Regions from separate parts of the Saccharopolyspora erythraea genome, predicted to be linked through region 3. Evidence: riboswitches for the same ligand, from Rfam matches in the RefSeq annotation. Region 3 holds a riboswitch; each other region holds the start of a gene.
The links. A riboswitch is a leader RNA that binds a small molecule or an ion and turns the genes downstream of it on or off. The one in region 3 is predicted to bind cobalamin.

Region 1 (9,900 bases), 2.9 Mb from region 3:
CGCCCAGCCGTACTTCAGCGGCAGCAGCTGGTTGACGTCGGCACGCGAGTTGATCATCGCCTTCTCGGCGACGTCCACGCGGCCGGCGTCGCGGTCGATCTCACCCAGCCCGGTGGCACTCGGCCCGGTCACGGAATCGGCAGTCATCAGGAAACTCCCCCTTTCAACGGTTCGGGTGACCGGTCGTGCCGGACGCGTGTTCCGGCACGACCGGGATCGGTCACTGGCAGGCTTCGCAGTCGGGGTCCTCAACCGAGCAGGCCTGCGCCGCCGGGGCGACCGGGGTGGTGGGCACGGCGTTGAGCTTGCCGTCGGTGCCGCGCAGGGTGCTCTTCTCCACGTGCGTCGCGCTGGTCGACCGCAGGTAGTAGGTGGTCTTGAGCCCCTGGCGCCACGCCAGCCGGTACAGCTCGTCGAGCTTGCGGCCGCTGGGCGCGGCGACATACAGGTTCAGCGACTGCGCCTGGTCGATCCACTTCTGCCTGCGCGCGGCGGCCTCCACCAGCCAGCGCGGCTCGACCTCGAACGCCGTGGCGTAGAGCTCCTTCAGCTCGCCGGGGATGCGGCTGATCGGGCCGAGCGAGCCGTCGTGGAACTTCAGGTCGGCGATCATGTCCTCGTCCCACAGCCCCGCCGCCTTGAGGTCGGCGACCAGGTGCGGGTTGACCACGGTGAAGTCGCCGGACATGTTCGACTTCACGTACAGGTTGCGGTAGATCGGCTCGATGGACTGCCCCACGCCGCAGATGTTGGCGATGGTCGCGGTCGGCGCGATCGCCATCACGTTGGAGTTGCGCATGCCCACCGCACGCACCCGCTCCCGCAACGCGCTCCAGTCCCGGGTCGTCGTCCGATCCAGCTCGACCTGGCCGTCGCGGGCCTGCTCCAGCAGCGCCAGCGAGTCGATCGGCAGCACGCCCTGGCTCCACAGCGAACCCTCGAACGACTCGTACCTGCCGCGCTCGGCCGCCAACTCGGCCGAGGCCGAGATCGCGTGGTAGGAGATCTCCTCCATGCTGCGGTCGGCGAACTCCACCGCCGCCTGCGACGACACCGGAATCCGCTGCACGAACAACGCATCCGAAAAGCCCATCAACCCCAGACCGATCGGCCGGTGCCGCAGGTTCGAGTGCCGCGCCTCGGGGATCGTGTAGAAGTTGATGTCGATCACGTTGTCCAGCATCCGCACCGCGGTCCGGGTCGTGCGCTCGAGCCGCTCGTGGTCGATGCCGTCGGCGGTGACGTGACGCGCGAGGTTGATCGACCCGAGGTTGCACACCGCGACCTCGTCACGGCTGGTGTTCAACGTGATCTCGGTGCACAGGTTCGACGAGTGGACAACACCCGCGTGCTGCTGCGGCGAGCGCAGGTTGCACGGGTCCTTGAACGTGATCCACGGGTGCCCGGTCTCGAACAGCATCGTCAGCATCCGCCGCCACAACTCCACCGCACGGACCTGCCGATAGACCTTGATCTCGCCCCGCTCGGCGGCCTGCTCGTAGTCGCGGTAGCGCTCGGCGAACGCCGTGCCGTAGAGATCGTGCAGGTCAGGCGTCTCGTCCGGGGAGAACAGCGTCCACGTCTCATCGGCCTCGACGCGGCGCATGAACTCGTCCGGCACCCAGTTCGCGGTGTTCATGTCGTGCGTGCGACGCCGGTCGTCGCCGGTGTTCTTGCGCAGGTCGAGGAACTCCTCGACATCGATGTGCCAGGTCTCCAGGTATGCGCAGACCGCGCCCTTGCGCTTGCCGCCCTGGTTCACCGCCACCGCGGTGTCATTGGCGATCTTGAGGAACGGCACGACGCCCTGGGACTGGCCGTTGGTGCCCCTGATGTGCGCGCCGATGCCGCGCACCGGGGTCCAGTCGTTGCCCAGCCCGCCCGCGTACTTCGACAGCATCGCGTTGTTGCTGATGGAGTGGAAGATGCCGTGCAGGTCGTCGTCCACGGTGGTCAGGAAGCACGACGACAGCTGCGGCCGGGTGGTGCCGGAGTTGAACAGCGTCGGAGTCGAGCACATGAAGTCGAACGACGACAGCAGCCGGTAGAACTCCACCGCCCGCGCCTCGCGGTCGTCCTCCCGCAGCGCCAGACCCATCGCCACCCGCATGAAGAACGCCTGCGGCAGCTCGTAGCGGGTCCCGTCGTGGTGCAGGAAGTACCGGTCGTAGAGGGTCTGCAGGCCGAGGAAGCCGAAGGACATGTCGCGCTCAGGCAGCAGCGCGGCCCCCAGCCGGTCCAGGTCGAAGGACGCCAGCTCGGGGTCGAGCTGGCCCAGCTCGACGCCGCGCGCGACGTAGTCGCGGAAGTAGGGCGCGTAGCGCTCGCGCATCTGCTCCTGGTCGGCGTCGTCGGGCCACCCGGCCAGGTAGGTCAGGGCCTCGCGGCGCAGCCGGTCCAGCAGCAGCCGGGCGGTGACCTGGGAGTAATTGGGTTCGGCCTCCACCATGGTGCGGGCGGCCATGATCTGGGCGATCGCGAGCTCGTCGGCGCTGATGCCGTCGAAGCTGTTGCGGCGGACCTCGTCGAGCACGGCGTCGGCCGACACTCCCCCCAGACCCTCACACGCCTGCCGGACCACAGCCGAAACCCGATCCCAGTCGGGTGCGCTGCTCGGTGCGGGTGCGGTGAGCGTTTCGGTCACGACGCTTTCTCCTCACGTGCTCGTAGGGCCGGCCCGGGAACACGGAGGCGTGCGGGATCGCGGCGACGGCACGCGTCGCCGGTCGTCCACGCGACCCGCCCTCGAGGCCCCGGACAGCGCGCACACCTCGTGCGCGCACCGATGGCAGGTCTTCGGACTCACGGGCGGCCTACTGGTCGTGGCTTCCCGGGCGCGTGCGCGCCCAGTGCCGTACCGGCCGGAGCCGGTCACGACGGTCGTTCCCGTTCACCGCTGCGGGGCAGTCCCGGATTCGCACCGGGTTCCCTGTTGCCTCACCTTCCGTGGTGATCCATCGGCGCGGGACACACTACATCTTGGGTTCGTCCACTTTGCGGCGGGCTAGATATCGGCGTGTCTTTGATGTGGAATGGACAGCGGGTCGCGTCGCGGTCACTCCTGGGTCGCACGCAGCCGGCGGCCCAACGGAAAGGACCTCGCCATGAGCGGTGCCGTTGATCGACCGGAGCCGGACGAGCCGAGGCTGCGTTCCCTGCTCGCCGGGCTCACCGTCGAGCAGAAGGCTCGGCTGCTCACCGGGTCGGGGTTCTGGACCCTGCACGCGATGCCCGAGATCGGGCTGCGCCGGATGGTGCTCTCCGACGGCCCGAACGGCGTGCGCGGGACGAAGTGGGACGAGCGGGACACCTCGCTGCTGCTGCCGGTGGCGTCGGCGGTGGCGGCCACCTGGGACGTCGACGCGGCGCGGCAGGTCGGGGAGCTGTTCGGCGACGAGGCCCGGCGCAGGGGCGTGCACGTGGTCCTCGCGCCGACGGTGAACCTGCACCGGAGTCCCTTCGGTGGCAGGCATTTCGAGAACTTCTCCGAGGACCCCCTGCTGGTGGGCGAGATCGGTGCGCAGGTGGTCGCGGGCATTCAGTCGCGCGGTGTCGCCGCGACGCCCAAGCACTTCGTAGCCAACGACAGCGAGACCGGGCGGATGACCTACGACGCGGTCGTCGAGCCGCGGGTGCTGCGGCAGGTCTACCTGGAGCCGTTCCGGCGCATCGTCGAGCAGGCGCGGCCGTGGGCCGTCATGACCGCCTACAACTCGGTCAACGGGTACTCGATGACCGAGAACTCCGAGCTGGTGAACGGGATTCTCAAGGGCGAGTGGGGGTGGGACGGCGTCAACGTCTCGGATTGGTTCGCCGCCCGCGACTGCGAACGGTGCGCGCTCGGCGGGCTCGATCTCGTCATGCCGGGGCCAGGCGGGCCGTGGAGCGGCGGGGCACTCGCGACTGCGGTTCGCGAGGGGCGGGTCGCGGAGGAGTTGCTGGACGACAAGGTGTTGCGGCTGCTGCGGTTGGCGGCCCGGACCGGTGCATTGGACGGCGAATCCGAAGTGGACGCATCGGGTCCTCCCGACGACGCGCGTCCGGTGATCCGCCGGCTGGCGACGCGGGGATTCGTGTTGCTGCGCAACGCCAACGTCGACGACCAGCCCGTGCTCCCGCTGCCCACGCCGATCGGGAAGGTCGCTGTGATCGGGGAGAACGCCGTGCTGCCCGCGGTTCAGGGCGGTGGCTCTTCGCACGTCAGCCCGCCGCACGTGGTCACCCCGCTCGACGGCGTCCGCGCGGCGTTGCCCGACGCGGAGGTGGTTTTCCGCAGAGGAGTCCGGCATCGCAGGCTCCTCGACCCGGTCCCGCATGACCGCGTGCGCGACCCCGATGGTGAGGGAAACGGCCTGCGACTGGAGTTCGTCGGAGCCGACGGCGCAGTGCTGGGTTCCGAGCTGCGTGGCACGGAAACGTTGCTGTGGCTGGGGAAATCCGAAATGCCGAGCGGTACGGCGGTTTTGAGGTTGCGCGGGGACTTGCGAGTCGAACCCGGGGAGCACGTCTTCGGTGTGCACGGCAGCGGAAAGTTCGAGGTCGAGATCGCCGGGCGCGTCGTCTTCGACGGTGAAGTGGCACGCGAGATCGACACCGACGACCCGCTCGCGGAGATGATCGAACCCCCGGAGCAGCGCGTCGACGTCGTCCTGGTCGAGTCCGACCTGAGCGAGGACGGAACCGTTGCGGTGGCAGTGGATTTCGCTCCGGAGGGTGACACCGTCATCGCGCTCGGGATCGGGCACGGCGGGCTCGCGCCCGACGCCACGGCGGAGTTCGACGCGGCGGTGCGGGCCGCGCGCGAGGCGGACGTCGCGATTGTCGTGGTCGGGACCGATGCCGAGATCGAGACCGAAGGGCGTGACCGGCACAGCCTCGATCTGCCCGGCGCGCAGGACGCACTCGTCGAGGCGGTCGCGGCGGCCAACCCCCGCACGGTCGTCGTGGTCAACGCGGGCTCTCCGGTGCTGATGCCGTGGGTCCGCGAGGTGCCCGCGGTGCTGTGGACCTGGTTCGGCAGCCAGGAGTACGGGCACGCGCTCGCCGACGTCCTCCTCGGCGTCGCCGAGCCGGGCGGCAGGCTGCCGACCACCCTGCCCGCCGCAACGGCCGACGTGCCGGTGCCGCTGCCGCGCGTGCAGCCCATGGACGGCAAGCTGCACTACAGCGAGGGAACGCTGATCGGCTACCGCGCGTACCTGGCGCGTGACAGCCGCCCGGCGTTCCACTTCGGACACGGACTCGGCTACACGAGCTGGGAATACGTCGACGCCATCGTGGTACCGGGCGGGGTGCGGGTGACGGTCCGCAACTGCGGTGAGCGGGCCGGACGCGAGGTGGTGCAGGTGTACGCCGCCTCGCGCGGCCGTCCGCCGTGGCTGGCCGGGTTCCGCGTGGTGGACGTCGAAGCCGGCCAGGAGGCCGAAGTGGACGTTGCCGTCCGGATTCCAGACGACAGCGGCGAACACCGGTTGCTGACCGGCCGTTCATCCGGAGATATCAGGCTCACGATCGTCGTGAACGCCTAGGTCGCCGGGCTCCCCGGATTCAACCGGCCACAGCGGCTTGCGGAAGTGGGCGAAGGGTGTCGGCTTCACCCAATATGATGACCAGCGGTTGAGTGCGCGCTGTCGGTTCGGGAGGGGAGTCGCACACCGTGGTCTCGCATTTCGGTCCGTACCGGGTGGAAGGGCTGATCGCCCGCGGTGGGATGGGCGAGGTCCTGCGCGCCTATGACACCCGCCACGACCGCATCGTGGCGCTGAAGGTCCTCGGTTCCGGGGTCGCGGCGGACCCCGAGTACCGGGAGCGCTTCAAACGCGAGGCGCTCGCGGCTGCGCGGCTGCGCGAGCCGCACGTCATCCCGATCCACTCCTTCGGCGAGATCGACGGCCGTCTCTACCTCGACATGCGGCTCATCGAGGGTCAGGACGTCAGCAGGCTCCTCGCCGCGCACGGTCCGATGCCACCCGCCGACGCGGTCGAGGTGGTGCACCAGATCGCGCAGGCGCTCGACGCCGCGCACGAGGAAGGGCTGGTGCACCGCGACGTCAAGCCGTCCAACATCATCATCGGCCGCGGCGGCTTCGCCTACCTCGTCGACTTCGGCATCGCGCACTGGGCGGGCAACCGGACCAACCTGACCACGACCGGGATCGCGGTCGGGACGCTGGACTACATGGCGCCGGAGCGCTTCGGCGACGGGCCGGTCGACCACCGCGCCGACGTCTACTCGCTGGCGTGCGTGTTCTACCAGTGCCTCACCGGGGCCAAGCCGTACGCAGGGCACACGGCGGAGTCGCTGATCAACTCCCACCTCAACCGCGTGCCGCCGCGCCCGAGCGCGCACAACCCGGCGCTGCCGCCCGCCTTCGACCGGGTCGTGGAGGCCGGGATGTCGAAGGACCCGCGCAGGCGCTTCGCCACCGCAGGCGAGTTCGCCCGCGCGGCCAGGCAGGCGCTGACGGGCGCGGTGCCCGCGCCGACGCGCAAGGCGCCGAGCGGTCCGGGCGGACGCCGCTGGTGGCCGGTGGCCGCGGGGGTCGCGGCGGTCGCGCTCGTGGCGGGCGGGGCCGCGCTGTTCATGTCGCTGCCACCTGGCGGGAACGCGCAGGGCGGGGACACCTCGACCCCGCCGTCCCCGCCGCCGAAGCCGGAGTCCCAGCCGCCGCGGGCGCCCGGGGACCTCGGGCTGAGCGTGCCGATCAGCCTGCCGCCGTGCGACGGCGGCTATTTGGTGATGGTCGGGTCGTCGGTCAACCCCGCCATCTACGGCGAGCAGGTGCAGCGGTACCTGGACCAGTTCCCCGGCTCGAGCTACCAGCACTCGCCCTCGACCGGCTGCGAGTCGCTGCGCACCCACGTGGACGGCGCCGAGATCTACTCGGTCTACTACGGACCGTTCGACGACGAGGAAACCGCATGCGCGCGCCGAACCGGTTTAGGCGGGGATGCCTTCGTGCGGCGGCTCGACCACACCAGCCCGCCGGAGCACGTGGTCAGCTGCGGGTAGCGAAATCCGGTTGCCGGGGCCGACACAATTGGACGAATGGGGTTCCTCGAGGCGTCCGCACTGTCCTACCGGCTCGGTGACGGACGCGAGCTGTTCGGCGGTGTCTCCTTCCGCGTCGGCGCCGGTGACGTCGTCGCGGTCGTCGGGGACAACGGCGCGGGCAAGACGACGCTGATGCGGATCCTGGCCGGTGAGCTGAAGCCGCTCACCGGGGCGGTCAACGTCCAGGGCGGGCTGGGGGTGATGCCGCAGTTCATCGGCTCGATCCGGGACGACCGCACCGTCCGCGACCTGCTGCTGGCCGTGGCCTCCCCGGCGCTGCGCGCCGCGGCGTCGGAGCTGGACGCCGTCGAGCTGGAACTGATGGACACCGACGACGAGGCGACGCAGCTGCGCTACGCCGACGCGCTCGCGGCGTGGGGCGAGGCAGGCGGCTACGAGGCCGAGGTTCTGTGGGACACCGTGACGACGCTGGCCATGGGGGTGCCCTACGACCGCGCGAAACACCGCGGCGTCACGACGCTGTCCGGCGGCGAGCAGAAGCGGCTGGTGCTGGAATCCCTGCTGCGCTGCGCTGAACAGGTGCTGATCCTCGACGAGCCGGACAACTACCTCGACGTGCCGGGCAAGCGCTGGCTCGAACAGCGCCTCGCGGAGTCGGGCAAGGCGGTGCTGGTGGTCAGCCACGACCGCGAGCTGCTGGCCACCGCGGCCACCCATGTCGTCACGCTGGAAGGCCGGACGGCTTGGGTGCACGGCGGCGGTTTCGGCACGTGGCACCAGGCCCGCGCCGCGCGCCTCGAGCGGATGGCCGAGCTGCGCAGGCGGTGGGACGACAAGCACGAGCAGCTCAAGGAGCTGGTGCGGTCGTTGCAGCGCGCGGCGACGATCAGCGACGAGATGGCCTTGCGCTACCGGGCGGCCCAGACCCGGCTGCGCAGGTTCGAGGCCGACGGCGCGCCGCCGCTGCCGCCGAAGGAGCAGCGAGTGCGGCCCAGGCTGCGCGGCGGACGGACCGGGCTGCGGGCGGTCACCTGCGAGTCGCTGGAGCTGACCGGGCTCATGCGTCCGTTCGACCTGGAGGTCTTCTTCGGCGACCGGCTCTGCGCGCTGGGTTCCAACGGTTCCGGCAAGAGCCACTTCCTGCGGCTGCTCGCCGATCAGGACGCAGTCGCCCATACCGGGACGTGCCGGCTCGGCGCGCGGATCGTGCCGGGGCTGTTCGCCCAGACCCACCACCACCCGGAGTGGCTGGGGCGCACGCCTGCCGAGATCCTCGGCCGCGGTGACGGCGGGCGACAGGGCCGGGGCCGCGACGAGGCGATGCCCGCGCTGAGCCGCTACGGGCTCGCGGCGTCGGCGGACCAGCCGTTCGAGACGCTCTCCGGCGGGCAGCAGGCGCGTTTCCAGGTGCTGCTGCTGGAGCTGTCCGGGGCGACCCTGCTGCTGCTCGACGAGCCGACCGACAACCTGGATCTGGCCTCGGCGGAGGCGTTGCAGGACGCGCTGGCGGAGTTCACCGGCACCGTCGTGGCGGTCACCCACGACCGGTGGTTCGCCCGTTCCTTCGACCGCTACCTGGTGTTCCGCGAGGACGGCTCGGTGTCCGAAGTGGACGAGCCGGTGTGGGACGAGCGACGGGTCCAGCGGACCCGCTGACCGGTGATCGAACCCGGCGCACCGTGCGGGCGGGGCTCAGCGCTTGGCGACGTGGTTCTGCAGGTCGTCGAGCACGAGGTTGGCGCCGATCGGCCCGAGAGCGAGGAACCAGCGGTCGTCGGGCACCGCGATGGCCTTGCCGTTGCGGACCGCGGAGAGGCTGCGCCACTGCTCGGAGGCCACCAGCTCGTTCAGGCGCTGCTGGGCGGAGTCGCCGTACGCGCTGTAGAACAGCAGGTCGGCGTCGGCCTGCGAGACCTGCTCCCGGCTGATCTTGGTGAAGGTGGTGTTCTGCGCCAGCTGGTTGTCGGGGCGGTTGAACCCGGCGTCGGCCAGCACGGTGCCGATGAACGACGACCGGTTGTAGAGGCGGATCTCGTTGCCGCCGGTGATGAAGCGCATCGTGCCGACGCGGATGCCGCCCGGGTCGCCCGCCGCCCGGCCGATGTCGGCGGCACGCCGCTGGTAGTCGGCGAGGATGCGCTCGGCCTCCGGCTTCCTGCCCAGCGCGTCGGCGTCGAGCAGGAAGTTCTCCTTCCACGTGCTGCCCACCGTCTCGGCGAACACCGTGGGGGCGATCTTGCTCAGCGCGTCGTACTTGTCGTCGTCGCGGACCTTGCTCGACAGGATCAGGTCCGGCTTGAGCGCGGCGATCTTCTCGATGTTGGCGTTGCCGATGGTTCCGACGATCTCGGGGGAGCCGGCCTTGTCGGCGAGGTAGGGCTGCAACGGGATGTTGGCGTCAGGCTGGACCGTGCCGACCGGCTTGACCCCGAGCGCGAGCAGGGCGTCGAGCTCGCCGGTGTCGAGCACGACGACCCGCTGCGGCGTGCCGCTGATCCTGGTCTGCCCCTTGGCGTGGTTGACGACCCGCTCGCCCTGCTGCGCCGCGGCGGGCTGGTCCGGGCCCGAGGTGCCGCACGCGGCGGTCGTGGCCAGGCCGACGGCCGCGACCACGGTGGCGAGGAGTCTCCGGCTGCGGGACATGGTGCTCCCTGGATGCGTCTGGAATGACTGGTTTGGGGAGCCTAACCTGATGTCTCGTCGCAGGTCCGGAATGTCGCCCATATCACCGCGGAGGCCGGCCGCGACTGTCCCCGCAGGTCAGCGGGGCTTTCGCGCGAGCCCGGCCAGGAACATCCGCTGCGGTACGACCAGGGGCTTGACGCGGGGGCCGTCCGGCCACCAGTCCGGCGCGCGGCAGAGACCCGGTTCGAGGAGTTCGAGGT
Region 2 (9,900 bases), 1.5 Mb from region 3:
GGCGCCGCACCTGTCAGCCGGGTGCGGCGCCGTTCGGGAAGGGGTTTCGGGGAGCGCGGTCAGCGACCGAGGTCCGGCGGATCATCCGACGAGGTCGCGCGGGTCGGCCACCGAGGCAGGGCGGGGTCAGCGACCGAAGTCCTGCGTCCAGTACCAGCCGTTGGGCTCGACGCCGACACCGATCGTCTTGAGGGAGCAGTTCAGGATGTTCGCCTTGTGCCCGGGGGACTTCATCCAGGCGTCCATCACCTGCTCGGCGGTCTGCTGGCCCATGGCGATGTTCTCCGCGGCAGGCGACGGGTAGCCGGCCCTGGTGATGCGCTGGGAGAACGTCGAGCCGTCCTGCGAGGTGTGGTCGAAGTAGGAGCGGTTGGCCATGTCGGTGCTGTGGGCCTGGGCGGCGTCGGCCAGCCGGGAGTCGGCCTTGACCGCCGCGCAGCCGGCACCGGCGCGGGCCTGGTTGACGAGCTCGACGACGCGCCCCTCGGCGGAGGGGTCGGCCGAGGCCGCCGGGGAGAGCGCCAGGGCGCCGCCGGAGGAGAGCAGGGCGGCCGCAGCGCTGATCGTGATTACGGAGCGTTGAAACTTGGAGCGAGTCACGGCGAGCAAGCTACCCATTCGTGTCGTGATCGAACCGTTATAGATGCGCTAAGTCACAACCACGTTCACCATGAGTGATGGAACCGCGACCGCCTGCCGTTCGGCTTCCACGTTCGAGTGAGGGATGCATCGCAAGGAGGACGGGTTTCCGGCAGCCGGCGACGAGAAAGTCGAGGGGCAGACGTTGTGGATGAGGCCCAAGCGGCCCGTGCGGTAGCGGCGCCGGTGAGGGATCGCGCCTCGCTCAGCAGGGGCGCAACCACGCGGCCCCCGCACCCGCAGCGCGCCGGGACACGCACGTCCGCGCCGGCCGAACGGTCCCAGCCAGCCGGTGATCTCCGGCCTCGCCGGTCAGCTACAGACCGGCGAGGCCCGGTCACGTAGCGGTAGCGACAAGGTCGAGCCCCCCGCGGCGAGCCATCGCAGCGCCGCACCGGCTCTACTCAGCAGCGACGCCACTGGCCTTCTTCAGCGGCGCAGGACCGCCGTCCACACCCGGACGCCGAACAGGGCGTCGATCTCCTCACCGTCCAGGCACGACCGGAGACCGTCGGTGATCTCGCGACGCAGGTCGTGCGCGGTGACGGCTCCTGACCGGACGGCCGCGGCGGCGTTGCTCTGGCTGAGCAGGTAGTCGGCCAGCTCCGACCGGCTCATGCGGACCCGGAACCGGTCCTCGGCATCCAGGGCGTCACTGAAACCCGCGTCCGCCGCTGCGGCGGTGTCGAGGTGATGACGTGGTGGCGCCGGATGGCGGGCGAGGTAGGAGTCCCGGAACCACCGGGTGAACGCGGGCCGCCCGGCCAGGCGACCGGTGAAGAAGTCGCTGTAGACGGCCAGTGCCGCACCGTCGTCGAGGACGCGGGCGAGTTCGGGCAGCACGCGGGCCTGGTCGAACCAGTGGAACGCCGCGCCCGCGGTCACCAGGTCCGCGCACGCGTCGCGGAGCGGAATCCGCTCGGCACCCGACACGACGTACTGCACGCCGGGATATCGTTGCGCCGCGCGCAACATCGCCGGTGCGACGTCCAGCGCCACGACCCGGTCGGCCACGTCCCGCAGCGCACGCGTCGAAAGCCCGGTACCGCAGCCCAGGTCGACGGCGGTGCCTGCGCGCTCGATCCTCAACTGGCGCATGGCCAGCCGCAATGCCGTGCGGTGGTAGTACGGACGACCGCGCGCGTAACGGCGTGCAGCTGCATCGCTGTCGAAGGGATTGGCCACCAGCTGATCCAGCGAACCGCCGATCTGTCGTTCTTCGCGCATGGACCTGCCTCCCCCCGCGTGGCGCCTGCTCGCAACCTACCCCGCCTCACGGTGCCGAGCGCCCCGCCAGAACGGATCTTCAGGCCACGAAACCCTTGCGCTTGGCGGCGAGTTCGGCCAGCACCTCCGACGTCCCGCCGCCGATGCCGAGGATGCGCATGTCCCGGTACTGGCGCTCGACCTCGGACTCCCGCATGTATCCGGCGCCGCCGTGCAGTTGCACGGCCTGGTCGACGACCCACGTGCCCGCCTCGACCGCGGTGTTCTTGGCGAAGCAGACCTCGGCCACCACGTCGTCGCCCGCGAGGTGCCGGCGCGCCACGTCGTGCACGTAGCTGCGCGCGACGTCCACCTTCCGCGCCATCTCCACCAGCGTGTGGCGGACCAGTTGCCGGGAGATCAGCGGCCTGCCGAAGGTCTCGCGCATCCGGCACCACGACACCGTCAGGTCGAGCGCGCGCTGGGCGCCCGCGTAGGCCTGGACGGCGAGCATGATGCGCTCGGTCAGGAAGTGCTGCGCGATCTGGACGAAGCCGGAGTCCTGCGCGCCGACCAGGTTCGCCGCGGGCACCCGGCAGTCCACGAAGGACAGTTCCGCGGTGTCCGAGCACTGCCAGCCCATCTTGTCGAGCCGGCGCGAGACCTCGAAGCCCGGCGTACCCCGCTCGACCACCAGCAGCGAGATGCCGTGCGCGCCGGGACCGCCGGTGCGGACCGCGGTGGTGACGAAGTCCGCGCGGCAACCGGAGGTGATGAACGTCTTCGCACCGTTGACGACGAAGTGGTCCCCGTCGCGCTCGGCGGTGGTGCGCAGCCCCGCCACGTCGGAGCCGCCGCCGGGTTCGGTCACCGCCAGCGCGCCGATGGCCTCGCCCGCCAGCGTCGGCCGGACCCAGCGGCCAACCTGCGCCGCATCGCCCGCCGCGACGATGTGCGGCAGCGCGATCCCGCAGGTCAGCAACGACGCGAAGAGCCCGCCCGAACCGCCCGCGTAGTGCATCTCCTCGCCGAGCACGATGGTGTCGACGATGTCACCGCCGCCACCGCCGGCCTCTTCCGGGAACGCCACGCCGAGCAGGCCGATCTCACCCGCCTTGCGGTGCAGCCACCGGGGCAGCTCCCCGTCGCGCTCCCAGCCGTCCTGGTGCGGCAGGACCTCGGCCTCCACGAAGCGGCGCACGGTCCGTCGCAGCTCCTCCCGCTCGGGAGCGCGGAACGGGTCGGTCACAACAGCACCTCCGGGAATCCGGGTCCGCGCGGGGCTTTTCCGCGTGCGGCGAGGACGAGCGTCATGCGCCGGGCCGGCCCCCGGCGTCCGGTGAACCCGCGGCCTCACGGCCCCGTCCCGGCGGACCGGCGAAGGCCTGCGCGATGCCCAGCCACTGGCGGGCCTGCTCCCCCGTGGCCGTCAGCGCGGTGTCGGAGGGATGCCTGCGCTGGGTCACGACCAGGCAGAAGTCCAGTGCCGGGCCGCGCACCACCTGCGCCGCGTCCTCGGGTCCCCAGCCCCACCGCTCGCCGCCCGGCCCAATCAGCTCCACCCGGAACTCCTCGGCGGGCGGCCGGATTCCGTTCACCGCGTAGGCGAAGTCACGAGTTCGCACGCCGAGCATCGCGATGTGGCGCAACCTGTCGGTGGGTTCGCGCCGCGCTCCCAGCGCGTCGGCGACGTCCTGGCCGTGGGCCCAGGTCTCCATCAGCCGTGCGGTCACCATCGACGGGACTCCCATCGGCGGGCCGAACCACGGCAGGCGCGTGCCGCCGGGGCAGGCCGCCAGCAGCACCGCCAGTTCCGCTTGCCCGGAACGCCAGCGCGCGAGCAGCGCGGCGGGGTCCTCCCGCGCGCCGCGCGCCGCCGCGTCGTCCACCTCGCGCGCGAGCTCGGCCGCGTTCTCCAGCGCGGCCTGGAAAGCCTCCGGATCGCGCACGGCCAGCACGGCCTGCTCGTCGGTCCACGCCAGGTGCGCGACCTGGTGCGCGATCGTCCATCCCGGTGCGGGTGTCGCCCGACGCCACTCGGCGGGATCGAGCCCCGCCACCAGGGCGTCGAAGTCGGCGGTCTCGGCGCGCAGGTCGGCGAGCAGCCGCTCGGTCAGGTCGGACCCGGACGAAACGCGTTCCCGCCGCTCACCGCTGTGCATGCGCTCATCGTGGCACCGGCGCCGAACCAAAAGCAAGCAGTCATGATTGCTTTTTTAATGGACGCAGAAGAGGCCGCCGGCCGAACCGGCCGGCGGCCTCCCATGGTGACCGGTGCCGAGCGCGGGGCTCAGTGGTGCCAGGAAGCCTTGATCACGGGGTGGCCGTCGAAGTGGCCGCCCCAGCACATCAGGCGGCCACCCTCGAACTTGATCGGAGCGCCACCGCTGAGGACGCAGTCCCACCCCCTCACCGCGAATCCGGCGTGGGCGGGCCCGGCGGCGACCGCCAGGCCAGCCGCGGCGATGGCCCCGGCGACGATGATCCTCTTCACAGTGCGCATGTGTGCTCGCCCTTCCCGTTTGAACATCACGGAACTGCTGTGCCACGAGCAGGGTTGATGATGTTGCACCCGCTCGCATGCCGGGGCGCTCTGCTGTGTGTCATCCCTGCAGGGTGAGCCCTGTTTTCGTCACCCTCAGCGCACACACGAGCAGCCGAGGATCACGAACGAGGTTGCGGGGCAACGCATGAGGTGCGGTCCCATCGCGGCACGACACCGGAAAGTGGCCGCCGGCAGTCCGGCCTCAGCACGATCGTGGAAGCGGCACCGGACCTCGACGACATGGCGGCACCGGGCACCGGAAGCCGTTCGGGCACCGGCCGCGGCGGTTTCCTAGGATTCCGGCGGAGGACGTTGGCCGAACCGCCTCCACCACGAGCGACGAAGGAGCGAGATCGATGATCTTCATCACCGCGAGGTTCCGGGTGCTGTCCGAGCACGCCGACCGCTGGCCCGAGATCGCGGGCGACTTCACCCGCGCGACCCGCGCCGAGGCCGGCTGCCTGTGGTTCGACTGGTCCCGCAGCATCGAGAACCCCGACGAGTACGTGCTCGTCGAGGCGTTCCGCGACGACGAGGCGGGGGCCGAGCACGTGCAGTCCGACCACTTCAAGCAGGCGCAGCAGACCCTGCCGCAGTACCTGGCCGAGACGCCGCGGGTGATCAACACGACGATCCCGCAGCAGGACTGGTCGGTGCTCGGCGAGATGACCGTGCCCGAGCGGGGCTGACCCGTCCCTCGCGCGCTCCGCCCGTGGTGCCCGCCCGGGCCCCACGGCGGTCGCCGCGCCCATCCGCAGGAGGCCCCGGCGGGCCACCACCACCCCGGGCCGATCGGACCACGGCCGCCCGAGTGATCGATCCCACCAAACCACTGTGGACAGCACCACTGTGGACTTCTCGCGCCGCCCACTCTCATAGTGCTACTCCGCGAACTTCTAGCCCGTTCGGACTAACGTCAGTCCGCCGGAAGGCCCATCAAGTGCGCGTTCGGACAAGGGCGTGATCTGCGACCGCTGCCCTTGACAGCCCGGGCGGCCTGCTGCAAACGTCTTCGCGAGTTTCTCACCGCGACGGCGGACAGGAAGCCGGTGCGACTCCGGCACGGTCCCGCCACTGTGAATGGGGAGCCACCGCCACCGCGCCACTGCCGTGCAACCGGTGGGAAGGCTGGCGGAAGGCGACGATCCATGAGTCAGGAGACTGGCGCCGTCGTGCCGATTCGTACGGGGTCGCGGAGCCCCGGAGGAGGTACCGAGGTGCTGCTGCACTGCACGCACGTCACCGGCCGACACCGCCGCCGTGGCGTCTCCACCGCTCGAGGCACGACGCGTCCACGTGCGTCGTCCGGAGGAACCACGCCTTCCAGGGCGTGATCCCCTCCTTCGTCCGCCCGTCGGCGGATTTCCACCCGACTCCGGATCTCTCACACGTGGAGACACCCGTGCCTGCTGGCATCGCATCCCCTGCTCGCGCGCCCGAACACGCCGCGCTGACCGCGCTGATCGACCGGGCCCGCGCCGACGACGAACGGCGCGCGGCCGACCTGCGAACCGAGCAGGCCCGGATCTCGGTCGCTTTCCTGACCGTCCAAAGTGCACAACACGCCGGAAGGCGCTCGGGCTACGCCAACTTCGTGCTGAGCGTGCGGGTAGGCAACGCGGTCGGTTCCTGCGCCGTCGAAGCCGGCGAGGCGGATTCGCTCGACGTGGGCGATCTCGCCGGCCGCACCGTCACCGAGCTGCTCGGGCACCGCCAGGCGCCGGTCCGGGTCGCCGTGCTCGACGCCTACCTGGCCTGGCTGCAACCGCACTCCCAGCACCCGAGGTCCAGCCTCGTGCACGTCCCTGCCGGTACCTCGCTGGAGAAGTCGGTGGCCAGGGCCCGCGCGGTGGCCGACCTGGTGCCCGTGCGGCCGGGCGGCGCGGTCGCGGTGATCGGGGTGGTGAACTCGCTGCTCGCCGCGCTCGGCGAACGCGGCGCGCACCGCGTCCCGTGTGACCTGCGCGGCGGGACGACCGAGTGGGGCGAGCCGGTCACGACCGACCACCGCGAGGCGATCTCCCGCGCCGACGCGGTGCTCGCCTCGGGGATGGTCCTGGGCAACGGGACCTTCGACGAGATCTCCGCGCTGTGCCGGGAACGCGGGCTTGCGCTGGTCGTGTTCGCCCAGACCGGGAGCGCGGTGTTGCGGGAGCTGGTCGGCACCCACGTGCACGCGCTGTCGGCCGAGCCCTACCCGTTCTTCTGGCTCACCGGCGACGGCACCGACATCCACACCTACGTGGCCCAGGGCGGTGATGCGACGTGCTGACCGCTCGAGCCGACGTGCGCGGCGGGGCCAGGTGCGCCTCGGTCCTGGACCTCATCGGCGACACCCCGGTCCTGCGGGTCGACACGCCGCTGCCTCACCCCCACCCCGGTTTCTGGGCGAAGCTGGAGGGTTTCGCGCCGGGCGGGATGAAGGCCAGGGCCGCGCTGTCGCTGCTGCGGGGCGCCCGGCGCCGGGGCGAGCTGCGCCCGGGTGGCGCGGTGGTCGAGTCGACCAGCGGCACGCTGGGCATCGGGCTCGCCTGCGTCGGCACCGCGCTGGGACATCCGGTCGTGATCGTCGCCGACCGCGAGCTCGACGGGATGACCGCGGCACTCCTGCGCGCCCACGGCGCCCGGGTCGAGATCGTGACCGAACCGCATCCGGTCGGCGGATGGCAGCGCGCCCGCCGCGAACGCGTGGCGCGACTGCTCGCCGAACTCCCCGGCGCCTACTGGCCCGACCAGTACAACAACCCCGACAACCCGGCCGGGTACCGCGGTCTGGGCGAGGAACTGGTGCAGCAGTTCGACCAGCTGGACGCGGTGGTGTGCAGCGTCGGCACCGGCGGGCACAGCGCGGGGATAGCGCCGGTCGTGCGCGCGCGGTGGCCGCACGTGCGCATCGTCGGGGTGGACTCGGTCGGCTCCACGGTGTTCGGCCAGGACGCCGCGCGGCGGCTGATGCGCGGGCTGGGCAGCAGCATCCACCCGGGCAACGTCGACTACGACATCTTCGACGAAGTGCACTGGATCGGACCGGCCGAAGCCGCCGACTCCTGCCGCAGGCTCGCCGCCGGGGCGTTCGTCACCGGCGGCTGGAGCACCGGAGCGGTGGCGATGGCCGCCGCGTGGTGCGCCCGGGAGCTGGGCTCGGACCGGGTCTGCGGGGTCTTCCCCGACGGGCCGCACCGCTACTGGCAGTCGATCTACGCCGACGACTACCTCGCCGAGCACCACCTGGGCGCCCCGGTCACCGAACCGCTCGACGACGCCGGACCGCACTCGGCCCTCGGCTGGGTGCGCACCGGCAAGGTCGTCGACCCCTGTTCCCTGCGCTCCGCCGAGGGGCTGCCCTGCACCGTGTGCGGAGAGGAGGACGCGCTGTGAACACCAGCGAGTTCCGGCGGCTCTCGCCCGCCTCCAAGCTGCTGGTGGTCAACCAGTTCGGCATCAACGTGGGCTTCTACATGCTCATGCCGTTCCTGGCCGCCTACATGAGCCACAACCTCGGCTACGGCGCCGCGGTGGTCGGCCTGGTGCTGGGCGTGCGCAACCTGAGCCAGCAGGGGATGTTCCTGCTCGGTGGCACCGCCGCCGACCGGCTCGGCTGCCGGCCGATGATCATCACCGGCTGCGCGCTGCGGGTGCTGGCCTTCGGGCTGTTCAGCGTGCTGACCTCGCTGCCCGGGCTGTTCGCGGCGGCCATGCTCACCGGGCTGGCGGGCGCGCTGTTCAACCCCGCCGTGCGCACCTACCTGATGCACGAGGCGGGAGAACGGCGCGCCGAGACCTTCGCCGTGTTCAACGTGTTCGCCCACGCGGGCACGCTCGTCGGTCCGCTGCTGGGCGCCGCGCTGCTGCGGGTCGACTTCCGGCTGATCGCGGTCGTGGCGTGCGTCGCGTTCGCGGTGCTGACGATCGCGCAGGCCGTCGTGCTCCCCCACCGCGAGGTCGAGCCCCAGCGCCAGAGCGTGCTGGGCAGCTGGCGCACCGTCGTGGCCAACCGCAGGTTCCTGGCGTTCACGCTGGCGCTGTCGGCGTACTTCGGGCTCTACAACCAGCTCTACCTCTCGCTGCCGCTGGAGGCGCAGCGCGTCTCCGGGCTGAGCGAGGCGGTAGCGGTGGTCTTCGCGGTCTCCACGCTGATCGGCGTCCTCGGCCAGGTGCGCATCACGCGGTGGTGCAGGCAGAGGTGGAGCGCGGGCCGCTCGGTCGCCATCGGGCTGACGTGCATGGGCGTTTCCTTCGTGCCGGTGATGCTGACCGGTCCGCTGCTGCCGGTGCGGGCGAGCGGCGAGCTCGACTGGGCCGCGACCGCCGCTGTGTGCGTGCCGGTGCTGCTGACCACCGCGCTGTTCACCGTCGGGATGGCGATCACCAACCCGTTCGCGATGGAACTGCTGCCGCTGGTGGGCAGCGAGCGGCTGGCGGGGACCTACTACGGCTTCTACTACCTCGTCTCCAGCGTGGTCGCGGCCGGGGTCGGCTGGCTGGCCGGGGCGCTGCTCGACCTCACCGGCGAGACGGCGCTGGCCTGGTCGCCGTGGCTGGCGCTGCTCGTGGTCGGGCTGGCCGGCGGCGCGGGTGCGGCGCTGATGGAACGACGCGGCCTGCTCGGCCGCACCGAGCGGGCCGAACCGGTGCCCGCGACGACCCGGGAGGGGACGGCGTAGTGCTTCGCTTCGATCGACGGACCGCGCTCAAGGCCGCGCTCGGCGCGGTCGCCGCCGCGCCGCTGGCCGCCTGCGGTGCGGCGGGCGCGCCTGACGGGCGGTTGCGGGTGGCGTTCCCCACCGCCGGGGCCAAGGAGACGCTCGACCCGCACACCAGCTCCCTGTTCGTCGACCAGGCGCGGGCGAAGGCGCTGTTCGACACGCTCGTCGGCTACGCCGACGACATGAGCCCGGTACCGCGCCTGGCCGAGTCGTGGGAGCCCGACGCCACCGGCACCCGGTGGTCGGTCCGGCTGCGCGCCGCCCGGTTCCACGACAACCGGCCCGTCACCGCCGACGACGTGCTCTACAGCTACCGCCGTGTCGCCGACCCGGCCACGGGCTCGCCCGCGGCGCGGCAGTTCGCCGGGGTCGACTTCGGTGCGAGCCGCGTGCGCTCGGCCACCGAGCTGGAACTGGTGCTGCGGGAGCCGAACTTCGAGTTCCCCTCGGCCTGGGGCGCTCCCGCCACCGAGATCGTGCCCGCGGGCACGACCGGATTCTCCGCGCCGGTCGGCTCCGGGCCCTTCCGGTTCAAGTCGTTCCAGCCCGGCGGCTCGACCGTCCTCGCCCGCTTCGACGGGTACTGGGAGGGTGCGCCGACTCCGCCCGAGCTGGAGTTCGTGCCGGTCAACGAGGAGAGCGCGCGGGTTGCGGCGCTGCTGTCCGGCCAGGTGCACTACGCCCACGACGTCAGCGCGAACTCGGCCACGCTGCTGGGGCGCGACTCGCGCACCCGCGTGCTCGCCGCGACCGGCGGGACGATGCAGGCGGTGGCGCTGAAGGTCGACCGGCCTCCGTTCGACG
Region 3 (9,900 bases):
GTGGTGAATCGGGCATTCATGATGTCGGCGATCCCGGAGCCGGCAGGCTTCTGAGGTTCCGCCACCCTCACCACTACGCGAACCACTTCTGGAAGATTTCTCAGCGGTCGGCTGCTGCGGCCTCCACTCCTGGAGGCCGCAGCAGGAACACTTTTGGTGCGATCCGGTCCATGTCGCCGCCCTTTCCGACCACGAGCCCGGCGGCGAAGTCGACGAGCTGGATCGCCTCGGCGTTGGACATGGCGGTCAAGTCCATCACGACCGCGTTGCCCTGGCGGAAGTAGTCCCCGACGTAGTAGACGTCCTGGTAGCTCTGCGGATGCAGCGTCTTGACCACGGCTCAAGTCTTACCGCGGAAATCCGGAAGTCAAGCGCTGACCAGCGGGATCACTCGCGAGGAACCCCCGCCCCGGCAGGGTTGGGGGCTCGCGGTCGGTCTCAGCGACGCGACTCGGGTGCCAGGTCGGCGACCGGGCCGATGACGATCACCGCCGGTGGGTTCACGCCCTCGCCGTGGATCGCCTCGGCCACCTCGTCGAGGGTGCTGCGCAGGGCGCGCTGGCCGCGGGTGGTGGCCTCCTGCACCACCGCCACCGGCGACTTGGGGTCGCGCCCGTGCTCGATCAGCACCTCCGCGAACTCCCCGATGCGCTTGACCGCCATCATCAGCACCAGGGTGCCGCGCAGCTTCGCCAGCGCGGGCCAGTCCACCAGCGACTGCTCGTCGTGCGGGCCGACGTGCCCGGACACGACCACGACCTCGTGCGCCACGCCGCGGTGGGTCACCGGCACTTCCGCCGCCGACGGTGCCGCGAACGCGCTGGTGATGCCCGGGACGGCCGTGACGGCCACCCCCGCTTCCACGCACGCCAGCAGCTCCTCGAAACCGCGCCCGAAGACGTAGGGGTCGCCGCCCTTGAGCCGCACCACGAACCTGCCCGCCCTGGCGTGCTCGATCAGCAGCGAGTTGATGACGTCCTGGTTCGCCGCCCGGCCGTAGGGGATCTTGGACGCGTCGACGACCTCGACGTGCGGGCCCAGCTCCTCCAGCAGCTCCCGCGGCGCCAGCCGGTCGGTGATCACCACGTCGGCGCGGCCCAGCAGCTGCCTGCCGCGCACCGTGATCAGGTCCGGGTCGCCGGGGCCGCCGCCGACCAGCGCGACGCCCGGCGCGGGCGCCTCGGCGCGCTCGTCGACCACCCCGGTGCGCAGCGCCTCGGCGAGGGCGTCGCGCACCGACGCCGAGCGGCGGTGGTCGCCGCCCGCCAGCACTCCGAGCAGCAGACCGCCGTGCTCGGCCACCGCCGGGGTCACGGCCGTGCCCTGCGAGGCGTCGTCGGCGCGCACGCAGAACACCCGCCGACGCAGGGCCTCGTCGGCGACCGCGGCGTTGACCTCGCCGCCGGTCGCGCAGGCCAGCGCGTACCAGGCGCCGTCGAGGTCGCCCTCGGCGTAGGGGCGGCGGTGCCAGCGCAGCTCGCCCGCGTCGGCCATCGCCTCCACCGCCGGGGTCGCCTCCGGCGCGATGACATCGACCAGAGCACCCGCGTTGATCAGCCTGGGTACCCGGCGCTGGGCGACGGTCCCGGCCCCGACCACGACCACCCGCTTGCCGGTGAGGTCGAGTCCTGCGAAGTAGTGGTGCTCAGTGTGCGTGGTCATGTCCGTTGTCCGTGTCGTGTCTCGCCCGGCGCCACCGCCGGATCAGTGCTGGGAAGGAGCGCGAACACCACCTCGTCGTGGCTCCACGAGCACCGGCCCGGTCACGGCGCGCCGTCCGAGGGCGCCCGCCCGGCGCCGGTCGCGCCCGGCGCGCCGGTCGCCTCAGCCGCCCCGGCGGTCCCGGAGGCCCCGGGCGTGCCGGTCGCGGGGGCCGGTCCGCCGCCGGCGCGGTCGTCCGATCGGGACAGCCGCCACCAGAGCGCGGCGCCGCCCCATACTGCCATGAAAGCCGCCAGCGTCAGATAGCCGAGCAGTTCGAAGTGGTCACCGAGGCCCGCCACCGGCTCCAGCGGCGAGAGCCCCAGCTCCGCCAGCGCCCCGGCCAGCACGACCACCGCGACCAAGGCGGCGAGCACGACCGTCAGCGCCGTGGTCGTCACGTTCACCGAGAGCCTGCGCAGCGGTCTGGCCAGGGACCAGGTGTAGGCGCGCGACATCAGCATGCCGTCCACGCTGTCCACTGTGCACATCCCGGCGGCGAACAGCAGCGGCAGGCTCAGCACCGCGATCCCCGGCAGGTGCTGGTCGGGCGCGACCATGGCCAGCACTGTGACCTCGGTCGCGGTCTGCATGCCGAGACCGAACAGCAGCCCGATGCCGAACAGGTGCCAGGACCGGCCGACCATGGCCCGCATCCGCCCGCGCAGCAGCCGGGCCATCAGCCCGCGCCGCCCGAGCACCAGCTCGATCTCGTCCTCGCCGACGACGCCCCGCCGGGCCCGGCGCAGCAGCCGGAGCGCGTCGCGCAGCACGACGGCGTTGAGGACCGCCAGCGCGCCCAGCACCACGACCACGACCACGTCGACGAACAGCCCGGTCCGCAGACCGGCCTCCTCCGCCCACGCCTGCGCGGCCGGGCCCGCGACGAAGGCGACCGCGAAGGCCAGCAGCAGCACCACGCTGGCGTGCCCGAGGGCGAACCACATGCCGGTCGACACCGGGCGCCGCCCGCGCTGCATGAGCAGCCGCGTCGCGTCGTCGATCACGGCCACGTGGTCGGCGTCGAATCCGTGCCGGAGGCCGAGGAGGTAGGCAGTCGTCCCGGCGGCGGCCAGCCCGCCCGCCGCGCTGAACGACTGCTGGTGCAGCAGGTAGGCGCTCCAGCCCACCAGGTGCAGCGCGCCGACCGCGGCGAGCACCCACGCGGCCTTCCTGCGCTCGACGGCGCCCCACGCGTGGGGCGACTGCACGGATCGCTGCTCGATCGACATCTGCCGGGATCTCCTGGGTTCTCCGCCCTGGGGCTCCTGATCCGCGCGCCGCGGGCGCGACGCGGGGCCGGCAGCGAGTCTCCTGACTCCCGGATCGCAGCGGGTCACCCGAGCCTTCCAGCCCTCACGGGCCGTGGCCGCACGTCGGGTCCGCTCCCCGGTCACAGTGGCGGGACCGTCCCGGATTCGCACCGGGTTCCTGCGCCGCAGGCCGTCGTATCCTGACCGCCAGACCGACCGAGGTCAATCCGCGCGGCGGTTCCGGCGGCGGGCGCCGGACCGCGGCACGCCGTCCGACCGGGCGCTGGGCCGCACGTTGTGATCCGCATCGCCGACCGCCTCCGCGCCACCCATCCTGGTGAGGTCGGCAACCCTTCCGCTGGGTCGTCGACCAGCGCATGCTGGTCGACGTGAGGACCGAGGAGGCGATCATGAACGAGACTCGGACGATCACGTTGAACCTTCAGGTCGTGGAGGCGGGGGCGAAGACGACCGCGGACGTCGGGATGACCACCGGCGACGGGCAGGCGCTGCACGGGCACGGCACCGCACGGCGGCACCCGGACGACCCCGACGTACCGCAGATCGGCGACGAGATCGCAGTCGCCCGCGCCCTGTTCGAGCTGGCGCACAAGCTGCTGGACACCGCGGCGCACGACATCGGCGACCGCCTCCACCGGCGGGTGCACCTGCCTGCCTGACAAAGCCCGGCCACCCGGTCCGCCAGGTGGCCTGCGCTTGCTTGCGGCGGGATGGCCCGCTCGCCAGGCCGCGCCCGCCGCCGGCCGGCTCGCTCGCGGCCCGGGGCCACCGCCCAGAGGCCCGGCCCCGCCCGAGCCTCAGACCGACGGCACTCCCGGCACGCGGACGACGTCGATGTCCGCGGCGTCGACGTCGGCGTCGGCGGAGAGCAGCGCCACCGCCCGGCCCGACCGCGCCAGCGCGACGGCATCCGCCGCGCCGCCGGCGCGGACCTCCGTCCCCTGCCGGAGCAGGTGCCGCAGCTCCTCGCCGCGCCCGTCCGGGTCGACCACGACCGCGGCGCGGCGCAGCTCCGCCTCGGCGCGCGGCGTGCGCAGGTCGGGCGCCGGGCCGAGGTCGACCACCGCGAGCCGGCCCCTCGGGCGGGGCCGGGCCGCCGCGATGGTCGCGCCTGCGCTGCTGATCTTGGCCACGACGAGTTCGGGCGCACCGTGCTCGGCGACCGCGTGCAGCGCCGCCGCCTCCGCCACGCTCGGTGTGCCCAGCTCGGCCTCCACGGCCTCGCTGGGGTTGGGTACCTCGACCTCGGCCAGCGTCGCCGCCGGGTACACCAGCAGCGGCAGCTCGTCCCCGGCCTCCACCGCGTGCCAGAAGCCCAGGTCCTGCACGGCCTCGACGACGCCGTCCTCGTCGGCCTTGCCCTCGACGGTGGCGAACGCGCGCACCGACCGCAGGTCCAGGCCGTGCCCGCGCTCCAGCGTCGCCACCAGCTCGGTCACCTCCGACCGGGCCACCCCGCGCCGCGAGCCGACGCCCACGACGACCGTGCGGGGCACGATCCGGACGGTGCGCTCGGGGTCGTCGCCGTAGGGCCTGCGGTCGTCCATCACGACCGTCCACAGCGGATTCTTCGGCTCGGCGCACACGTTCTCCGGCAGCGCCGGCAACGGGAACCCGTGCGGGTTGAGCAGCTGGACCGGCGCGCCGTCGAGCACGGCGGCACCGCAGGCGGCGATGTCGCCGTCCACCGCGGCGTCGAGCAGGTCGACGACCTCGTCCCACGGCGAGCTGCTGCCACCGCCCGGCGTCGTGGTGATCACCGGGGTGCAGCCGAGCACGTCCGCGACCTGCTGGGCCAGCGCGTTCGCGCCCGCGTCCTGCCCGCCGTCCAGCGCGACGGCGAAGCGCAGCTCCTCGTCCACGCACACCACGCCGGGGTCGACCTGCCGGTCGGTCAGCAGCGGCGCGACCAGCCGCACCGCCTCACCGGCGGACAGGAAGAACACCGCAGCATCCAGCAGCGGCCACATGCGCCGGACGGTCGGCGCGAGCGGCCCGTCGGCCAGCACCGCGTCCGATCCGAGCCGCGACGCGAGCTCGGCGGCGGCCCGGCGAGCCGCCGGGGTGAGTGCGAACAGACCGATCACGACTGCTCACCCGAGGTCTCGCGGTGGCCCGAGATCAGCACCACCGGCTGGGTCGGCTGCAGGCTCGGCGCGCCGTCGGGCAGGTCCACCAGCCTGCTGGCCGAGAGCTGGACGCCTTCGACCTGGTAGCCGGCGTAGCGCAGCGCGTCGCGGGTGCCGGCGACGCGGTCCAGCGCCGTCAGCGCCGCGACCACCCGGGTGGCCCCGGCGTGCGCGCAGGCGGCGACGACGTCCGAACCCCCGCCGCCGATGAAGATCGCGTCCGGTTTCGGCAGCCCCCGCAACGCCTGCGGGGCCGCCGCCTCCACGACCCGCACGTCCACGCCGTGCCCGGCGGCGTTGGTGATCAGCCGCACGACCTGGGCCTCGTCGGACTCCACGGCGATGGTCGCCGCGCCCATCCGGGCGCACTCCACCGCTACCGAGCCGGAACCGGCGCCGACGTCCCAGACCAGAGTGCCGGGGCGCGGCGCGAGCCTGGCCAGCGCGACGGCGCGGACCTCGGAGGCGGTGACCATGCCGTCACGGTGGGAGAACTCGTCCTCCGGTAGCGCCCAGCCCGGCTCCGGCGGCAGTGGATCACCTCCGGCGTGCCAGCTGCGCTGCGGCACGGTGTCGGGATCGGCCAGGCACAGCACGATGTTGGGCTCGCGCCAGCTCCTGGCCGCCGCCTCGGCCGGGTCCACGGTGGTCAGCGACTCGTTCGGGCCGCCGATGTCCTCAGCCACGACCAGCGTGCGCCGCCAGCCGTCCAGGCCCGAGCCGAGCTGCGCCGGTCCCGCGCCGCGCACCGTCAGCACCGCGACGGCGGGACGCGCCCGGCACACGTTGAGGGCTTGGGTGATGTCTCGTCCCTGCGGCGAGACGACGGCAACGTCGTCCCACGACCGGCCGGCCTTCGCCATGAGCTGCTGAACGCTGGAGATCGCGGGCAGCACCCGGCAGCGGATGCCCCGCTCGCGCAGCGTGCGCACGACGCCGAAGAAGCCGGGGTCGCCGGAGGCGAAGACGACGCCGTGCTCATCGGCCGACAGCGCCGTCAGGGCGTTGAGCGCAGGCTGGAACGGTCCGAGCTCCAGCTTGCGGGCGTGGTCGGGCGCGTGCGCGTCCAGGTGCCGCCGCGCGCCCACGACGAGCCTGGCCTCTTCCAGGACATCGGCGCTGCCGTCGGGCAGCGCCGCGCCGTCGACCCCGATCACCGTGACTCCCACGTCACCCACCTCGCCTCGCTAGCCACCGTGCGGACACCAGTCCACCACGAACGCGTTCGGCGGCTACGCCGTGCTCCGCTTCCCGGAGTCCGAACCGGATCGGCCGGAGGCGGTCTTTCCGCCCGCCGGCTTGGTGGTCTTGGCCGACTTCGCCGACTTCGCCGACTTCGCGGCCCGGGTGCCCGAGGTCTTGCTCGCGGCGGTCTTGCCGGACTTGGATCGGACCGACGCGGTGGCCTGCTCGGTCCCGGTGCGCCGCGCCGCCGAAGCGCGCTTCGGCGCGGCGGCGGCATTTCCGGCGGGCTCCGCAGCGGCGACGGGCTCGGCGGCGCCGGTGGGCTCCGCAGCGGTGACGGGTTCAGCAGTGCCGGTGGACTCGGCAGCGCTGGCGGACCAGGGTTGCGACGCGGTGGCGGACTCCTCCTGCCTCGCGGCGGGCTTCGCCTCGCCGGCGGCGCTCTCGCCTGCGGCCGCGTCCGCGCGTGCGGCCACCGGCTCATCAGCGCCCGCCCGCGGCTTCGCCCCCTCACCCGATGCCGCCTCGGACGCTTCGGACGCCGACGGCTGGGCCTGCCTCGGCACCTCCGGCGCCGCGGCCCTCTCGCCGACCGGCTCGTCCTCATCGAGGAACAGATGTGGTTGCGCCGCAACGGATTCCGACTTGTTCGCGGACGAGCGGCCGCTGCCCGGCCGGCCCGCGCCACGCGCGGTCTCCTGCCAGCTGCGCACCGCCCACCAGGCCACGTCCGAGCCCGGCTGTTCCCGCCTGGTGCCGTTGCCCCCGGCGCTGCCGTTGCCGTTCACCGGCGTCTCGGGCACCTCGGCGGCCCGCGCGCCGTGCTCGCCGCGCGTGAACCGCCGGGTCGTCGCGTCCGGACGCCGGTAGGCGTGGAAGTGCCCGGACGGATAGTTGCGGCGGCGCCCGTGGTCCTCCAGCGACCTGCCGACCATGAACAGCGCGTTGCGCCACAGCCGGTGCTGCTTGACGGTCTTGGCCAGCTCACCGACCGTCGTGCGCAGCAGCACCTCGTCCGGCCAGCTCACCTTGTAGGCGATGAGCACCGGCACGTCGTCGGTGTAGCCGCCGGCGAGCAGCTCGTCGGCGAGCTGACCGGCGCGGGCGGCCGACAGCAGCACCGCCATCGTCGTGCCGTGCCTGGCGAACTCGCGGACCCGCTCCCGCTCCGGCATCGGCGGCTGCCCGCCCTCCAGCCTGGTCAGCACCACCGACTGCGCGACCTCCGGCACGGTCAGCTCCCGCCCGGCCGCGGCAGCCGCCGCCGAGAACGTCGCCACTCCCGGCACGATCTCCACCTCGAGGTCCATCCGGGCGCACGCGTCGTACTGATCCTGGACGGCGCCCCACAGCGCCGGGTCGCCGGAGTGCACCCGCGCCACCTTGAGGCGGTCGCGCTCGGCGCGCCGGTAGATCTCGACGGCCTCCTCGTGGGTCAGCCGCGAGGAGTCGACGAGCTCGGCGTCGGTGCGCGCGTGTTCCTGGATGCACTCGGGCGCCACCAGGCTCGCGGTCCACACCACCACGTCGGCTTCGGCGATCCGGCGCGCGCCGCGCACGGTGATCAGGTCCGCCGCGCCCGGCCCGGCACCGACGAAAGAGACGCGACCCGGGTGTGTTTCACCAATCATGTCCAACCAATCGCAACTGTGCCGGAGGATGTGCGGAGCCGGGCGGGAAACGCCGGACGTGCCGAGGCGCCGTGTCGTCGCCCTCGCCGGGGTGTGACCGTACCTCTTGATCTCCGTCGCTCAATCGGGGCGGGCACCTCGCGCCGTTTCGCGGTCACCGTCGGTGATCCGCTGCTCCGATCCGGGGCCGCATCGCTTCCGCGAAGCGGAAGACCGCGTCCGGGCCACCCGCGGGATGCGTGTGCAGATACGAAGCGTGAACTCCACTGTGGACGAATCCCTCGGCGGTCACGCCACCGGCCCGCCAGCGCCACGCCGGCCGCTCTCCTGCACCGGGTTCCAGGACGGTGCGGTGGAACTCGTGGCCGCTCGTGCGCTCGCCCTCGGCGAAGAGCACCGAGTCGGTCGCGGCGACCGCGTCCCGGTACCCGAGCGTCAGCTTCGGTGACATCGCCGCACGGGCCCGCAACACCCCGCACATCGGATGCCCGTCGAGCTCGTCCACCAGGTACAGCAGCCCGCCGCACTCGGCGTGCACCGGGCCGCCGGACGCCGCGAACTCCGCGATGTCCTTGCGCAGCAGGGAGTTCGCCGACAGTTCCGCGACGTGCTGCTCCGGGAATCCGCCAGGCAGCACCAGTCCGGCGGTACCGGCCGGAAGCCGTTCGTCGCGCGTCGGGTCGACCACGACGACCTCCGCTCCGGCCGCGGCGAGCAGCTCCACGTGCTCGGCGTAGCCGAAGGTGAACGCCGGGCCGCCGGCGACCGCCACCACCGGACTCCCGTCGACGCGGCGCACCTCCGCATCCGCGCACCAGACCTCGCCGGCGAGCGCGGGAGCGGAATCAGCAAGCGCGGCAACGGAATCGAGGTCCACCGACTGCTCCACGACGTCGGCCATGGCCGACACCACGCGGGTCGCCTCCCCGCCGTGCTCGGCCGCGGTGACGAGCCCGAGGTGCCGCGACGGCACGCGCAGTCCCTCGGCGCGGGGCAGCGCGCCGAACACCGGCAGGCCCGCCACTTCGGCCGCCTCCCGCAGGACCTCCTCGTGGCGCGCCGAACCGACCCGGTTGAGGATCACGCCACCGAGCCGCACCCCCGGCTGGAACGTCCGGAAACCGTGCAGCAGCGCGGCCAGGCTCTGGCTCTGCCCGCTGGCGTCGACGACGAGCACGACCGGCGCGTCGAGCAGCCCGGCCACGTGCGCGGTCGAACCGAAGGCCGGACCGTCACCGCCGGTTCCGATGCGGCCGTCGAACAGCCCCATCACGCCTTCCACGACCGAGAGGTCTGCCCCTGCGGCGCCGTGCTTGAACAACGGCACGATCCGCTGCTCGCCGACGAGAACCGGGTCGAGGTTGCGCGCCGCACGGCCCGCCGCGACCCGGTGGTAGCCGGGGTCGATGTAGTCGGGCCCGACCTTGAACGGCGCGACCGCGGCGGACCTGCGCCGCAACGCCGCCAGCAGCCCAGTCGCCACCGTCGTCTTGCCGTGCCCGGAACCGGGCGCCGCCACGACGATCCGGGCGAACCCGGACGGGCCCGCGGGGGCGCTCACCACTCGATGCCCTTCTGCCCCTTCTGCCCCTCGTCCATGGGGTGCTTGACCTTCGTGGTCTCCATGACCAGGTCGGCGGCGTCGATCAACGCGTCCGGGGCGTAGCGGCCGGTGATCACGACGTGCTGGTGCCCGGGGCGGTCGCGCAGGGTGCTGACGACCTCGTCGACGTCCACCCAGCCCCAGTGCAGCGGATAGGTGAACTCGTCGAGCACGTAGAGGCCGTGCTGCTGCTCACCGATCCGGCGGGCGATCTCGCGCCAGCCGTCGAGCGCGGCGGCCGCGTGGTCCTCCTCGCTGCCCTTCTTCCGGGCCCACGACCAGCCCTCGCCCATCTTGTGCCACTCGACCGGCCCGCCTTCGCCGGTCTCGTCATGCAGCTTGCCCAGCGCACGGAACGCCGACTCCTCGCCGACGCG

Region 1: linked by a shared signal. The riboswitch ahead of HUO13_RS06380 (ribonucleoside-diphosphate reductase subunit alpha) and the one ahead of HUO13_RS29950 (HoxN/HupN/NixA family nickel/cobalt transporter) in region 3 are both predicted to bind cobalamin.
Region 2: linked by a shared signal. The riboswitch ahead of HUO13_RS23310 (Rossmann-like domain-containing protein) and the one ahead of HUO13_RS29950 (HoxN/HupN/NixA family nickel/cobalt transporter) in region 3 are both predicted to bind cobalamin.

The regions. Positions count from the first base shown of each region.
Region 1 is NZ_CP054839.1:1,375,422-1,385,321, forward strand. Features, by position in the region: gene HUO13_RS06375 (ribonucleotide-diphosphate reductase subunit beta) at 1-147, opposite strand, end outside; gene HUO13_RS06380 (ribonucleoside-diphosphate reductase subunit alpha) at 221-2,644, opposite strand; cobalamin riboswitch at 2,771-2,974, opposite strand; gene HUO13_RS06385 (glycoside hydrolase family 3 protein) at 3,105-5,528, shown strand; gene HUO13_RS06390 (serine/threonine-protein kinase) at 5,657-7,012, shown strand; gene HUO13_RS06395 (ATP-binding cassette domain-containing protein) at 7,049-8,671, shown strand; gene HUO13_RS06400 (ABC transporter substrate-binding protein) at 8,708-9,658, opposite strand; gene HUO13_RS06405 (SAM-dependent methyltransferase) at 9,776-9,900, opposite strand, start outside.
Region 2 is NZ_CP054839.1:5,178,077-5,187,976, forward strand. Features, by position in the region: gene HUO13_RS23280 (CAP domain-containing protein) at 127-600, opposite strand; gene HUO13_RS23285 (class I SAM-dependent methyltransferase) at 1,069-1,866, opposite strand; gene HUO13_RS23290 (acyl-CoA dehydrogenase family protein) at 1,946-3,094, opposite strand; gene HUO13_RS23295 (TIGR03084 family metal-binding protein) at 3,156-4,007, opposite strand; gene HUO13_RS23300 (hypothetical protein) at 4,136-4,348, opposite strand; gene HUO13_RS23305 (putative quinol monooxygenase) at 4,747-5,079, shown strand; cobalamin riboswitch at 5,406-5,576, shown strand; gene HUO13_RS23310 (Rossmann-like domain-containing protein) at 5,793-6,662, shown strand; gene HUO13_RS23315 (PLP-dependent cysteine synthase family protein) at 6,656-7,768, shown strand; gene HUO13_RS23320 (MFS transporter) at 7,765-9,054, shown strand; gene HUO13_RS23325 (ABC transporter substrate-binding protein) at 9,054-9,900, shown strand, end outside.
Region 3 is NZ_CP054839.1:6,703,121-6,713,020, forward strand. Features, by position in the region: gene HUO13_RS29940 (cell division protein SepF) at 101-337, opposite strand; gene cobA (uroporphyrinogen-III C-methyltransferase) at 439-1,662, opposite strand; gene HUO13_RS29950 (HoxN/HupN/NixA family nickel/cobalt transporter) at 1,764-2,933, opposite strand; cobalamin riboswitch at 2,989-3,178, opposite strand; gene HUO13_RS29955 (DUF1876 domain-containing protein) at 3,365-3,634, shown strand; gene HUO13_RS29960 (cobalamin biosynthesis protein) at 3,773-5,062, opposite strand; gene cbiE (precorrin-6y C5,15-methyltransferase (decarboxylating) subunit CbiE) at 5,059-6,273, opposite strand; gene cobM (precorrin-4 C(11)-methyltransferase) at 6,337-7,920, opposite strand; gene HUO13_RS29975 (cobyrinate a,c-diamide synthase) at 8,075-9,484, opposite strand; gene cobO (cob(I)yrinic acid a,c-diamide adenosyltransferase) at 9,478-9,900, opposite strand, start outside.